Regions from separate parts of the Pseudoalteromonas sp. MMG033 genome, predicted to be linked through region 1. Evidence: predicted binding sites of a transcription regulator. Region 1 holds the regulator's gene; each other region holds the start of a gene.
What was found. Region 1 encodes sigma-54, which starts transcription at its own class of promoters, with help from an activator protein. Its sites were predicted from a motif close to GTTGGCACGNNNNTNGNNT; they were not measured.

Region 1 (4,290 bases):
TCAAATGTGATGATGAGTTGTTTATCTTTTTGGCCTAAGATTTTCTCTCGAACGCTTTCAGCCAATTGGTGGACACTCAAGTCGGTTGTATCTATGGTGATATCAGCACGACGTATCAAGACATCTAATAAAGTTCTTTCTTGTTTTATTGCCAAGTCTAGCGGTAAGTCATTGAGTGACAGCGGATGCAATCGCCGTGTTTCTGAAAAACGTTTGATTAGTGTTTGGTCATCGCAATCAAGGTAAAATACTTTTGGTTTAGCAAAGCCTGGCAAGTACTCTAAAATATCATGAAACTCCTGCTGTTCTTTTGGTAAGTTTCTCACATCAATGCTGACAGCAATTTTATTATAGCTGTCTGAAACACTGCGTACTAAAGCAGGTAGTAAGTTTACAGGGATATTATCAGCGCAGTAATAGCCTAAGTCTTCCAATACTCTTAATGCGACGGATTTACCTGAGCCAGAGCGGCCACTGATAATTATGAGCTCCACGATTTGTTCCTATTATTTATCAAACTCAACAAGGACTTGGTAAAGCTCATGATCGTTACTTGCTTGTCTAAGTCTCTTGCAAAAATGCTTATCATTTAGTTTACCAGCGATACTAGCTAAGGTCTCTAAATGTTGCTTATTTTCACCTTCTGGTACGATGAGCGCAACAAAAATATCTACATTGCGGTCGTCAACAGCATCAAATGGAATAGGCTGTTGATTTACAAGCAAGATGGCAATGATATTATCTAATCCCGCCAATCGCCCGTGTGGAATAGCGATACCTTTTCCAATACCTGTACTGCCTAGCTTTTCGCGATTTAACAGTGCCTCGAGAATATCATGCTGATTGGCATTTGGAATTTTTTCTTGTGCCAATTCACTGATGTATTGGAGTATTCTTTTTTTACTATTAAAAAGGACCGCAGCCTTGCTGCAGTCCTCAGGGATCAGTGTGCTAAGTTTCATGGTTAATGTCGAGTTAGCTTCTCTTTATGTTTAATGACTTGCCTATCTAGCTTATCGATTAAACCATCGATAGCTGCATACATGTCTTTGTGTTCTGTTGAAGCGAATAGCTCGCCGCCATTTACATGTAATGTGGCTTCGGCTTTTTGAATGAGTTTCTCGACATCTAGGATTACATGAACGTTGTTGATGTGATCAAAATGCCTTTCTAGCTTCGCAAACTTACTTGTTACGTAGTCTCTTAATGAATCGGTAATTTCTACATGGCGACCAGTTAAATTTAGTTGCATAAGCATTTTTCCTTCTTTTGTTACGCCTAAATCAAGCTTTTACGCTGATTAGACGGTGGAATAGCCAAAGACTCTCGGTATTTGGCAATAGTACGTCTTGCCACCTTAATACCTTGGTCAGCTAATACATCTGCAATTTTGCTATCACTTAAAGGCTTAGCTGAGTTTTCTGCAGCAATTAGCTTTTTGATGAGTGCTCTAATTGCTGTTGAAGAGCATTCCCCACCGTTCTCGGTACTAACATGGCTCGAGAAGAAGTATTTCAATTCATAAATGCCGCGAGGCGTGTGCATAAATTTTTGTGTTGTTACCCGAGATATTGTCGACTCGTGCATATCAACCATTTCAGCAACATCATTGAGAACCATAGGTCTCATTGCCTCAGGGCCATGTTCAAAGAATGCCTGTTGTTGTTGAACAATGCAATTGGTAACTTTCAATAAAGTTTCATTTCTGCTTTCTAAACTTTTAATAAACCATTTCGCCTCTTGCAAATGCGAGCGAATAAATTGGCTGTCACTGCTTGATTTAACTGAGCGTGACATTGCAGCATAATGATCATTAACTCTTATTTTGGGCATTGAGTCAGGATTGAGTTCAACAACCCAACGTCCTTTTATCTTTTTGACCGAGACATCGGGGATCACATAATCAGCTTCTTCTTGAACGATACTTGCAGCTGGCTTGGGGTTCAAGCTGTGGATTAGCGTCATCACTTCTTTGAGCTCGCCTTCTTTGAGCTTCGTTTTCTTCATGATAGTACGATAATCACGATTTGCTAATAGGTCTATGTGCTCTTCAATGACATGTTTTGTTTGTTCGAGCCAAGGTGTATCTATGGCAAATTGATTTAGTTGAACAATTAAGCATTCCTGCAGACTGCGTGCCGCAATACCAACAGGGTCAAATAATTGAATACGTTTTAAGACGGCTTCAACCTCATCTAATTCAACCGGCTCTTGGTCATTATCTTTATTTAAGCTATCGACAATATCCTCACAAGATACGGTTAGGATCCCTGAGTCATCGACGCCCTCAACAATTGACAGCGCAATAAGTCTATCTGTTGCGCTAAATGGAGTGAGCTCTAGTTGCCACATCAGATATTCTTGAAGACTTTCAGTGGTTTGACCTTGATAAACGCTTTCATCCTCAGGCATTGGGCCAGACGAGCTGACTGGTGCAGCACTGATATATTCATCCCACGTGACATCCATCGCCATCTCATCGCTGAGCGTTTCTTTATTGAGCGCCGTATCTGTGTCTTGCTCGTAGTCACTCAGCTGTGTTTCAGCAGTATCATCAACGCTAGACTCTGCTTTCTCTGTGGTCTGAGCTTGTTCATGGGTTTTATCTAGACTGTTATCAAAAGACTCTTGTTCGTTTTCTTCTACTTCCAATAAAGGATTGCTATCCAGCGCTTCTTGAATTTCTTGCTGGAGGTCTAATGTGCTCAGCTGCAGCAGGCGAATTGCTTGCTGCAGTTGTGGTGTCATTGTTAATTGCTGCCCCATGCGCAGCTGTAGCGATTGCCTCATGTATCTCTAACAATCCTTTTCGTTGTTACGCTTATTCTTAACTATAGCCTGAATTGCTCGCCTAAGTAGACATCTCGGACGGTTTGATCCGCTAAAACATGTTCAGGTGTGCCTGACGCAATTAATTCACCATGGGAAACAATATATGCCTTTTCACATACATCCAAAGTTTCGCGAACATTATGATCTGTGATCAATACGCCGATCCCACGGTTTTTTAAATGCTCAATAATTTTCTTTATATCTAACACTGAAATCGGATCAACGCCAGCAAAAGGCTCATCTAAAAGAATAAATTTAGGATTTGCGGCTAAAGCGCGAGCAATTTCGACGCGGCGACGCTCACCACCAGACAGTGCCATTCCTAAACTTGAGCGAATATGCTGAATATTAAATTCATCAAGTAAATCGTTTAATACTGCTTCTCGTTGGGCTTTATTGAGGTCTTTTCTGGTTTCAAGGATCGCCATTAAATTGTCATAAACGGTTAGCTTTCTAAATATCGAAGATTCTTGTGGTAAATATCCAATACCCAACCGAGCTCGGCTGTGCATCGGTAGCAAAGTAATGTCTTGTGAATCAATATGAATACTGCCCTTGTCACTTGGTACTAGGCCAACAATCATATAAAAAGTAGTGGTTTTACCTGCGCCATTTGGACCGAGCAAACCAACGATGCTGCCTGCTTCAACACTTAGTTCAACATTTTTTACAACCTGTCTGCCTTTATAACTCTTAGCCAGTGCTGTCGCTTTTAGTGTGCTCACTGTGGCTCCTTGTTACCATCTTGCTCTTTATCTACAGGGAGTAAAACAGTTCTCACTCGTTTACCTTCCTCGTTTGCCTTTTGCGCGCTAATAAGTTGTTTTTCCATATCATAGAGGATCTCTTGGGCAGAAATCTTTTGACCAGCTTGGCTTATTTCGGCATTGCCTTTAATTGTGAGCAAGCGATTTGCAACATCATAGCGTACCTCTTGTGCCGTGGCTTTTAATAGGCTGCCATCGGTCTGCTGCTCTTGGAAAATTGCAGGAGATCCCGTTGCAACCAGTAACTGCTTGTTTTCCCCTAAATCTTCTCTGCGGTGGACTTCGAGTCGATCTGCGAATATTTTGCGTTGGCCATGAATGATCTCAACGTTTTCTTCAAAAACCCCTATATTTGTTTGTAATTGCGCTTGCTGCTTACCTGAACTGATGATCACCTGCTCAGGCGTGTTGTTGGCAAGGGCACTTTGTGGCAAAAGTGCGATAGCACATGTAAATAGTAGGGTTGCACTTAATTTATTGCTTATCATAAATCGTTTCAGTGTGGTTAATGAGTTCAATGACCTCAATATTGAGATCGGCGATTAGCCCTTTACCGGTAATGGTTAAGCTCGGGCCAGTAATGATCACTGGTTGCTCTGAACGCATTATTCGATTACTGATTTCAAGTCGAAGATTATCTGCGTCTATCTCTGTGATCATGGCATTGTCGTTCAAGTTCGTCGCTTTTACG
Region 2 (4,290 bases), 1.0 Mb from region 1:
TGTAACCACTTCTAATGCATCACCACGTTGCATATCAAAACCAACACCACCTTGTAGCAAGCGACGTATGTTATTCAACTCTTCTTGTGCTCTAGGCACCATAGACACATTGCCCTCAGCATCGGCTTTAGCGACATAGTCAACCGCAACTGACACACTGATCCGACGAATAACACCTGTTTGTTGACGCTTGTGAGAAATCGTGGTGTCCAGCTCATAGTTTCGTGTTGCTTCTCTTTGAGAGCGGCTAGGAGTCGTGCCTTTACCGCTGCCGCCTGGGCCAGCGACTTCTGGAATATTTGAGTCCATTGGTGGCTGGTTAGTTAATGCGCCAGGAATACCGGCGGTGATCCCACCAATGTTATTCTCTTCAAATGTTGTTTCACTGCGCACTGCAGGCAAGTCTGGGTTAAAGCGTTTGTGCGTTTCTTCAACTGCGCTAAAATCCATGGTCAGATCAACTTGTGCAGTAAAGTTACCCAAGCCAACCACTGGGATCATGATACTGTCAATTTTTGATAAGTACTCTGACTCACGTTTGCGTTCTATTTCATATTCTTTACGAGAACGTGCCGCCAATGAATCTTGCGAACCTGAATTTAATAAACGACCATTTTGATCTGTCACGGTTACACGAGAAGGCTCAAGGCCCTGAACAGCCGAGGCTACAATATCAACAATAGAGTCAACTTCTTCTCCGTCGAGCGTACGACCACGCTTCATTGTTAACACCACAGTTGCGGAAGGCTTTTTCTCACGACGAGCAAATACATTCTCTTTAGGTATGGCGAGTAGCACTTTAGCACGATTAATATCTTGTAATTCTTCAATTGTGCGCGCTAATTGCTGCTCACGGCTATGTTTCAGCCTTTCTCTCTCAAGACGCTGACTGACGCCAAAACCCATATCTTGCATCAAAATATCAGTGCCGGAGGTTGGCGATTGTGTAAAGCCATCTCGCGCCATTTTAAGTTTGATATTTTGATAATCTGTTTCAGCAACCATGATGGTATTGCCATCTAGTTCATACTCAATTTTTTGCGCATCTAGAAAATCGAGTGTTTGGACTAGCTCATCAGTTGGGTACTGACCAAGTGGGCGCATATCAGGTTGGCGAGCCCAAATAATAATGAAGATGGCGATTGCCAAACAAATTGCTAAGGCGATTACGAGCGTAACTTGACGTAGCATATCAACGCCACTTAAAGCACTAAAATAACCAGACTTTTGCTCTTGCTGGGTGTCTGCGCCTTCAGCGACTGCCCCAGCTGGGCCGTCTGAAAGTGCTAGATCTGTCGTTTGATTTGTAGCCACAGTTACTCTCCAATCATCTCATTAATTACACAGGCATGCTCATAATGTCTTTGTAAGCTTCGACAAGTTTGTTACGAACTTGAACGGTTGCTTCAAAGGCCACTGATGATTTGTTTTTTGCAATCATTGCTTCTGCTAAGGAAACACTGCGATCCCCCATTTCTACTGCGGTGACTTTCGCTTTTGCATCTCTTTGCAGATCAGCGACGTTATTTAACGCGCCTTTCAAAATATCACCAAACTGCGCGCTTGATGTCGCCGCTGTAGCATCCATGGGTTGCTTCACTTGAGGCTCGATACGGCCTGCTTGAGATGCCATAGACTGCATCTCTTGATATAAACTGGTATTTTGAATTTTCATGTTGCTCACCCTGTAAATTCTCTCACAAGGAATAAAGCATGATGCATGCCAACTTTTAATGGTTTAAAATCAATAACTTGAAGAATTAATTGGGAGGTCGGTTTTTTGACAGGTGAAAAAGCAACCAGATTTTAACTGGTTGCTTTATAAGATATTAAGCTGGGACTGGCAGGCCTAAATCCCGCATTTTGGCCAATTTATATCTAAGCGTTCTTGGACTGATCCCAAGTATTTCAGCAACATCTTTTCGTTTACCATTACAGCGAGTAAGCGTGTCCAATATAATTTGATGTTCTTTGTCCTGAAGCTCTTCTTTGTAACTCATATTATCACTAGAGCTAGGTGTTTCAGATTCCATGTTTGGGTAAGCATTATACGGTGAAGCATCAAGCTCAACGGGCCGAGAAGCCAAAACCTGTTCAGTCGATAGTTCCACTGGAGCTAAATTTTCAATGAAAATGTCAGCATCAGTAACTTGATCTCCCTGCTGTAGGATCAATGCGCGTTGAACAACATTATCCAGCTCCCTCACATTGCCGGGCCAAGCATGCTGTAATAATTTTTGCTGCGCAGCCACGGTTAACTTAGGAGCCAATTGATTCGATTTTTGACAATGTCTATCAATCAGGTGCACAGCTAAAGGCACAATGTCTGCGGCTCTCTCTTTCAAAGGTAACCAAGTCAGCGGAAAAACATTTAATCTATAATACAAATCTTCTCGGAATTTGCCTTCAGCCACTGCATCTTTCAAATCTCGGTTGCTGGTCGCCAAAACTCTGACATCCAATTCGATGGTTTTTCTGCCACCTAACCTTTCTACTTCGCGCTCTTGTAAAACACGTAGAAGTTTTGCCTGCAAACCTAAGTCCATCTCTGTAATTTCATCGAGTAAGATGGTCCCTTTTTGTGCTTGCTCGAACTTACCAGGACAAGCCTGTATTGCACCTGTGAATGCGCCTTTTTCATACCCAAATAGAGTCGCCTCAAGCATATTTTCAGGGATCGCCGCACAGTTAATGGCGACAAAAGGCTCGCTATTACGCTCAGAACTATCATGAATATAACGAGCCAATACTTCTTTACCCGAGCCACTTGGGCCCAATACCATCACACTGGCATCTGACAGCGCCACTTTTTTGGCAAGGCTTAATAACTGAAGACTTTTTGGATCAGCGACAATAGGGCCATCCGTTTCTTTTTCCTTTTCAGGCATGTAACGGCTTACCATATTCAACAATACTTCCGGTGCAAATGGCTTAGCCATGTAATCAATCGCACCAAGTCGCATAGCTTCTACAGCATCATCAATCGTTGCGTACGCCGTCATCATCAAAACAGGTAGATTTGGATAATTCAGCTTAATGCTTTTAAGCAAATCTATACCACTCATTTGTCCCATTTGAACATCACTCACCACCAGCGAAAAACTTTGCTGTTTGAGTAATACTATGGCTTGCTCTGCGCTATCAGCCTCAACACAATCAATGCCAGCAAGCTCTAATGTGTCCAATAGTGCTTCTCGTAAACCTGCGTCATCTTCAACGACTAGAATTTTATTGCTCATACAACCTCCTGAAGTTGAGTATGTTGAGATATAGGTAATAGCATACTGAAGCATGCTCCTCCGCTTGGCTCATTGTTTACTTCAACGCGCCCCTTATGCGAATTGGCAACTGAACTAACAACTGCTAACCCCAGTCCAGTACCTTGTGATTTCGTAGTAAAAAATGGTTCAAAGAGCTTGTCTGCCAAACTCATGTCAACACCTGGCCCATTGTCACACACAGCTATTCGAACATGGTCACCTTGATCTTTCACAGCACTTACCGTAATTTCTGCGCCCGAGCCAATGACTTGAACACTGTTATGGATCAGATTTTGAATAGCACTCGCCAAAGCGGTTTTATTACCAATAATTTCAATATCTGGATCGGGTAATATGACGTCTAATTTGGCATGATGTAATGACAACATTGCATCAGAGCCCGCCTTCACCTCATTAAGTAACTGCTGCATCGATACTTGTTCGATAACCTGCTGCTCACCACTTTTAGCGAACAACAGCATATCATTGACTTGATTTTCAAGGTCTTTAAGTCTGGACATGAGCTTATTATGGAATTTTTCACGTGACTTGGTCGGTAAGTTTTCACTCCCCAAGTTTGCGCCATATAACATGGCAGCAGAAAGTGGTGTACGGACTTGATGCGCAAGCGATGCCACCATTTTACCAAGCGCACTCAAACGCTGCATATGAGCCACTCGAGCTTGAAGGCGGCGAGTTTCAGTCAGATCTGTCATTAAGATCAATTGACCCGGCTCTGGTGTCAGTGCTGATATTTCAAGCTTAATTAAGCGACCATCACGCAATGATACTTCATGCCCATCATCCTGCTGTGGACTAAAAGAGCGCTGAATGATGTTAAACCATTTCTCACCCTCTAGCGGCTCACCTAGCATATCTTTGGCAATTTGATTTGCTTTGGCAATCATACCTTGACCATCCAATACAACGACGCCGGCTGGCATAGTATCGACCAAATGGCCCAACCAGCTTGCTTGTTGTCGCAAGTCGCTCAGCTCACCAATATATGCTTCTTGCAACAGGCAAGGGT
Region 3 (4,290 bases), 380 kb from region 1:
TGCACCATCAAGCAAATCGTCAATATCATCTGCACTTAAGATGCTATCAGTATCAGCTACTCCTTCAGCCTCATCAGGCTTTGGGGGTTCTGCTGCCGCCTCATCGATTAAACTATCAATATCATCCAGATCTAACGTATCATCGCCAGCGACATCAGGCTCTTCAGCCAGTTCTTCGCTTAAAGCTGCTAATGCATCATCACTTACATCAAGTGTGTCATCTTGCTCATCACCAACCTCATTGAATAAATCATCAATATCGTCAGCACTTAAAATATCGTCCCCACCAGAGGTGTTTTCTTCAACATCTAACGTTACTTCATCACCTAAAGCATCATCAGTCGAATCAAAGCTTTGCTGTAAGAAATCATCGATATCGTCCGACGCATCCTCCGATGGCGATTCATCATCAAAAACAATATCGTCGTTGAGTAGACTATCTAGCTCATCTTGATCAAGCGTACTACTGCCTGTCTCAAAGCCATCATCTTCATCGTCCAAAGCATCAAACACAATGTCATCATCTTCTGGCAGAATGTCGTCATCAAGCTGGACACTCTCATCCAATGGAGAGATGTCATCTGTGACTGGCATATCGAGATCAAGCGGATCTGCTGCGGCTGCCGCAGTTGCAGCGCCTGCTGTTGCTGCAGCCGCGGCGGCTGCTGGCGCTTGAGGTAAGAACTCATCATCTTCTGCACTACTTTCAGCTGCTTGCTTGCGTTTACGCATAAAGAGCACAAGACCTATGATAAGCAGCGCAGGTATCGTCGCCAGTAGGGCAATCACAACTGGGTTAGACAGCGTTTTGCTCAAACTTGATTCTTCAGCCGCTTTTTTATCAGCTTCTTGTTGCGCAATCATCTCGCTCTGCATATCAATCACAACTTTTAACTGCTGTTGGATCTCACTGTCTTTACCAAGCTGATCTCGAACATTTTGTAGTTCATCAGAAATACTACTCAACTGCTTTCTAAGCTGGTTATTCTCTTCTAAGATATCTTCCACATTTTGCACTGAAGACTTGAACTGGTTTTGCAAATCAAGCAGCTTAGAGTCTTGTTCCATGCGTAAATTTCTAAGCTGATTAGTCAAGGCTTTTTGCGCCTGCTCAACGTCAACTTTACGCGCCTGTGTCACGCGTTTTTTGGCATCATCTATATCAGATTGATTTAAAGTGCCATTTTTCTTACGCTCCCACAGCACATCGTCTTGATCTGATTTTTGTTTTGCGATGCCTGGATTGACTCGTCTGATTTCTGCCAATGTTGGGATACGTAGATACGCGCCATCACGCATGTGGTTAAGGTTTTGATCTAAAAATGCGCCGGGGTTTTTGTCATACAAAGCTTTCATAACCTGATAAATGGTGACTGAATCATCAGGTCTGATTTTTTGTGCTATGCGCCACAACGTGTCTGAAGAGCGAATAGGGCCAACTGAACGCCCTTCAAGGCCATAATCAACGCCTTTAGGGCCCTTCAACACGGTACCAACTTGAGTGTGTGCCGGGGATGTTATGAAAGCCAATGCTAGGATACAAAATAAGGCTAAACCGCGCATGCTGTTCCTTTGTTTAAGGTGACCACTTACCCAACCAGTAAGTGAATAAAAAATTTGCTCATCTTTGCTTTTTGCAAGCTCTGTTCCAATTGCAAACTATAAACCAGTTATTAGGGAATATCCATTGTCAGCGTAGTGAATATTAACACTGGCATAGTACTTTATGATTAGAATGAAAATGTTTTATAAATCAGGGAGGTGGTAAAAAGAAGGATTTGTGCAATCTGTGGGGCAAAATGCTGCCATTGCATTTTGCCCCACAGTAAAATTAAAGGTAATTTGCGACTAGCTCTTCAGCAATTTGCACACTATTTGTCGCGGCACCTTTGCGCGTATTATCAGACACAACCCATAAGTTTAGTCCCATTGGGTGTGAAATATCAGCTCTAAGTCGGCCTACATACACGGTATCATTGCCACTGGCATCACTGACTGGAGTTGGGTAATCTTCTTCATTTTCAATGAGCTCCACACCAGGCGCATCAGCAAGCAACTGCTTTACATGCTCTAAATCAAAAGGCATGCGTGTTTCTAAATGAATCGCTTCGGCATGGCCAAAAAACACTGGGACACGCACAGCTGTTGGGTTCACCATTACGCTGCTATCTCCAAGAATCTTTTGCGTTTCCCACACCATTTTCATCTCTTCTTTGGTGTAGCCGTTTTCTTGGAAAGTATCTATTTGCGGAATGACATTAAATGCAATTTGCTTTGGAAATACATCATTTTCCATCGGTCTTGCATTCATTAAATTAGCCGTTTGCTTAGCTAGCTCATCAACGGCTTCTTTACCCGCGCCTGATACCGCTTGATAAGTGGATACATTAATTCTATCAATACCATAGGCATCATAAATTGGCTTCAGCGCCACCAGCATTTGAATCGTCGAACAATTCGGGTTGGCAATAATATTGCGATTTCTAAAATCAGCTAGGCTGCTCGCGTTTACTTCAGGAACAACTAAAGGCACATCATAGTCGTATCTAAAATGTGATGTGTTATCTATCACGATACAACCCGCTTCAGCCGCGATCGGTGCATATTTTTCTGATACACTGCCGCCGGCAGAAAATAAGCCTATATGCGCATCTGCAAAGTCAAACTCTTCAACATCAAGCACGGTGACTTTTTCACCCATGAAATCAATTTCTTCGCCTGCACTTCGGCTGCTCGCCAGCGGGTACAGTTTATCAACTGGAAATTTTCTTTCGGCTAATGTTTCAATGATCTGCTTACCGACTAGGCCTGTTGCGCCCAGTACCGCCACGTTAAATTTCTGCGACATGTTTATTCCTCATTCATTTCTACTTGAAAGCCAAGTTGTTGTAACTTTTGCGTGTGGCTTGGCTGCGACACGATGTTCAACGTTGAAAATTCTCTTCTCGGCGGGTATTGCTTACGTAATACATCAAAACCCTGACTTTCTAAATTGGCTCGCATTAAACCATTATCACGGCGAATATCATAGATCATATGTACAATACGACCATAATCTCTTTCAGTGAACGTATTATTGAGCTGACATTGACTTATCGCAGGTGTGGGTAAAAAAGTGTCCAATCGCTTAGTTGGCTCAACGTCAAGCGTTTTACATAGAGCCTGATACAGCATTTGCGTTCCCCGCGCTTTGCCTTCCAAAGTGTGTCCAGCAATATGCACTGATGTATACAGGCAATGCGCCATCAACTCAGTCAAAATATTTGGCTCATTTTCCCAAACATCTAAAATCAATTCTAACTTCTGCCCAGCTTGCTTAGCAGCCAAGAGGGCTTGATTATCAATCACATCACCGCGACTGGCATTGATAACTAACATGTTAGGCTTTAACTGCTTAATTCTTTCTTTATTTAATAAGTGCTTGGTTTGATGAACGCCACTTTTCACTAGAGGCACATGAAAGGTGACAAAGTCAGCTTGCGCCAACGCGGTATCAATGTCTACATGCTCATTAAGTTTGCCTTGCTCAGCCAACACTGGATCACACAAAATAAGTTCAATACCACTGTGCGCTAGCTTTTGTTGCAAGCACGCACCAATATTGCCCACACCGACAATGGCTAATTTTTTACCGCGCAGTTCAACATCGCGATCCTGACTGTACGCATACAAAGCACTGATCACGTATTCAGCCACAGCAACCGCATTGCACCCAGGCGCACTAGAAAAAGCAATATCACGGGTTGCTAAATACGTTTGATCAATATGATCCACACCAATTGTGGCCGTACCAACAAACTTAAGATTGTCTGCATTGTCTAGCAGTGCTTGGTTAACTTGCGTGATCGAGCGCGTTAATAACACATCTGCATCTTGCACTTGCTCAGCACTCACTGCACGCCCGTCAAAACGGGTTACCTCTCCAAAACTTGAGAAAAACTCTTCCACCAAAGGCATGTTCTGATCAGCCAAGATCTTCATGTAATTTTATTCCTAAACGTCGCACGGAACTCTATTGTAACTCAGCTATTGCACAGACCCTAGCTCCGCCTTGCACCAATACCAAATGCACCAAACATGAGGCTCAATAAAAATAGCACTAAGAGCTTAACGCTTGGCTGTTCACTCACGTTGACTAATGGACTAAATACAAAGGCGTGTACATTGCACCAAGCTAGCAATAAAGCCGTCGTGTGCATACCTCTGTATGCATAACATGCGCACACTATGCTACTGATAAAATTGATAAGAATCGCATACTCAAATGCTTCAACACTGAGCAACATGGCA

Region 2: fliE (flagellar hook-basal body complex protein FliE) is a predicted target of sigma-54. The motif match lies at 1,710-1,728, and genes of this name have one in related genera.
Region 3: AC2CZC_RS02670 (FimV/HubP family polar landmark protein) is a predicted target of sigma-54. The motif match lies at 1,635-1,653, and genes of this name have one in related genera.

The regions. Positions count from the first base shown of each region.
Region 1 covers NZ_CM170070.1:957,670-961,959, reverse strand. Annotated here, with positions in the region: gene rapZ (RNase adapter RapZ) at 1-494, opposite strand, end outside; gene ptsN (PTS IIA-like nitrogen regulatory protein PtsN) at 507-962, opposite strand; gene hpf (ribosome hibernation promoting factor) at 965-1,252, opposite strand; gene AC2CZC_RS04535 (RNA polymerase factor sigma-54) at 1,279-2,790, opposite strand; gene lptB (LPS export ABC transporter ATP-binding protein) at 2,832-3,557, opposite strand; gene lptA (lipopolysaccharide transport periplasmic protein LptA) at 3,554-4,084, opposite strand; gene lptC (LPS export ABC transporter periplasmic protein LptC) at 4,074-4,290, opposite strand, start outside.
Region 2 covers NZ_CM170070.1:4,916,623-4,920,912, forward strand. Annotated here, with positions in the region: gene fliF (flagellar basal-body MS-ring/collar protein FliF) at 1-1,314, opposite strand, end outside; gene fliE (flagellar hook-basal body complex protein FliE) at 1,340-1,675, opposite strand; gene AC2CZC_RS21330 (sigma-54-dependent transcriptional regulator) at 1,830-3,239, opposite strand; gene AC2CZC_RS21335 (sensor histidine kinase) at 3,236-4,290, opposite strand, start outside.
Region 3 covers NZ_CM170070.1:579,237-583,526, forward strand. Annotated here, with positions in the region: gene AC2CZC_RS02670 (FimV/HubP family polar landmark protein) at 1-1,563, opposite strand, end outside; gene AC2CZC_RS02675 (aspartate-semialdehyde dehydrogenase) at 1,832-2,848, opposite strand; gene AC2CZC_RS02680 (4-phosphoerythronate dehydrogenase) at 2,851-3,981, opposite strand; gene AC2CZC_RS02685 (DUF6419 family natural product biosynthesis protein) at 4,041-4,290, opposite strand, start outside.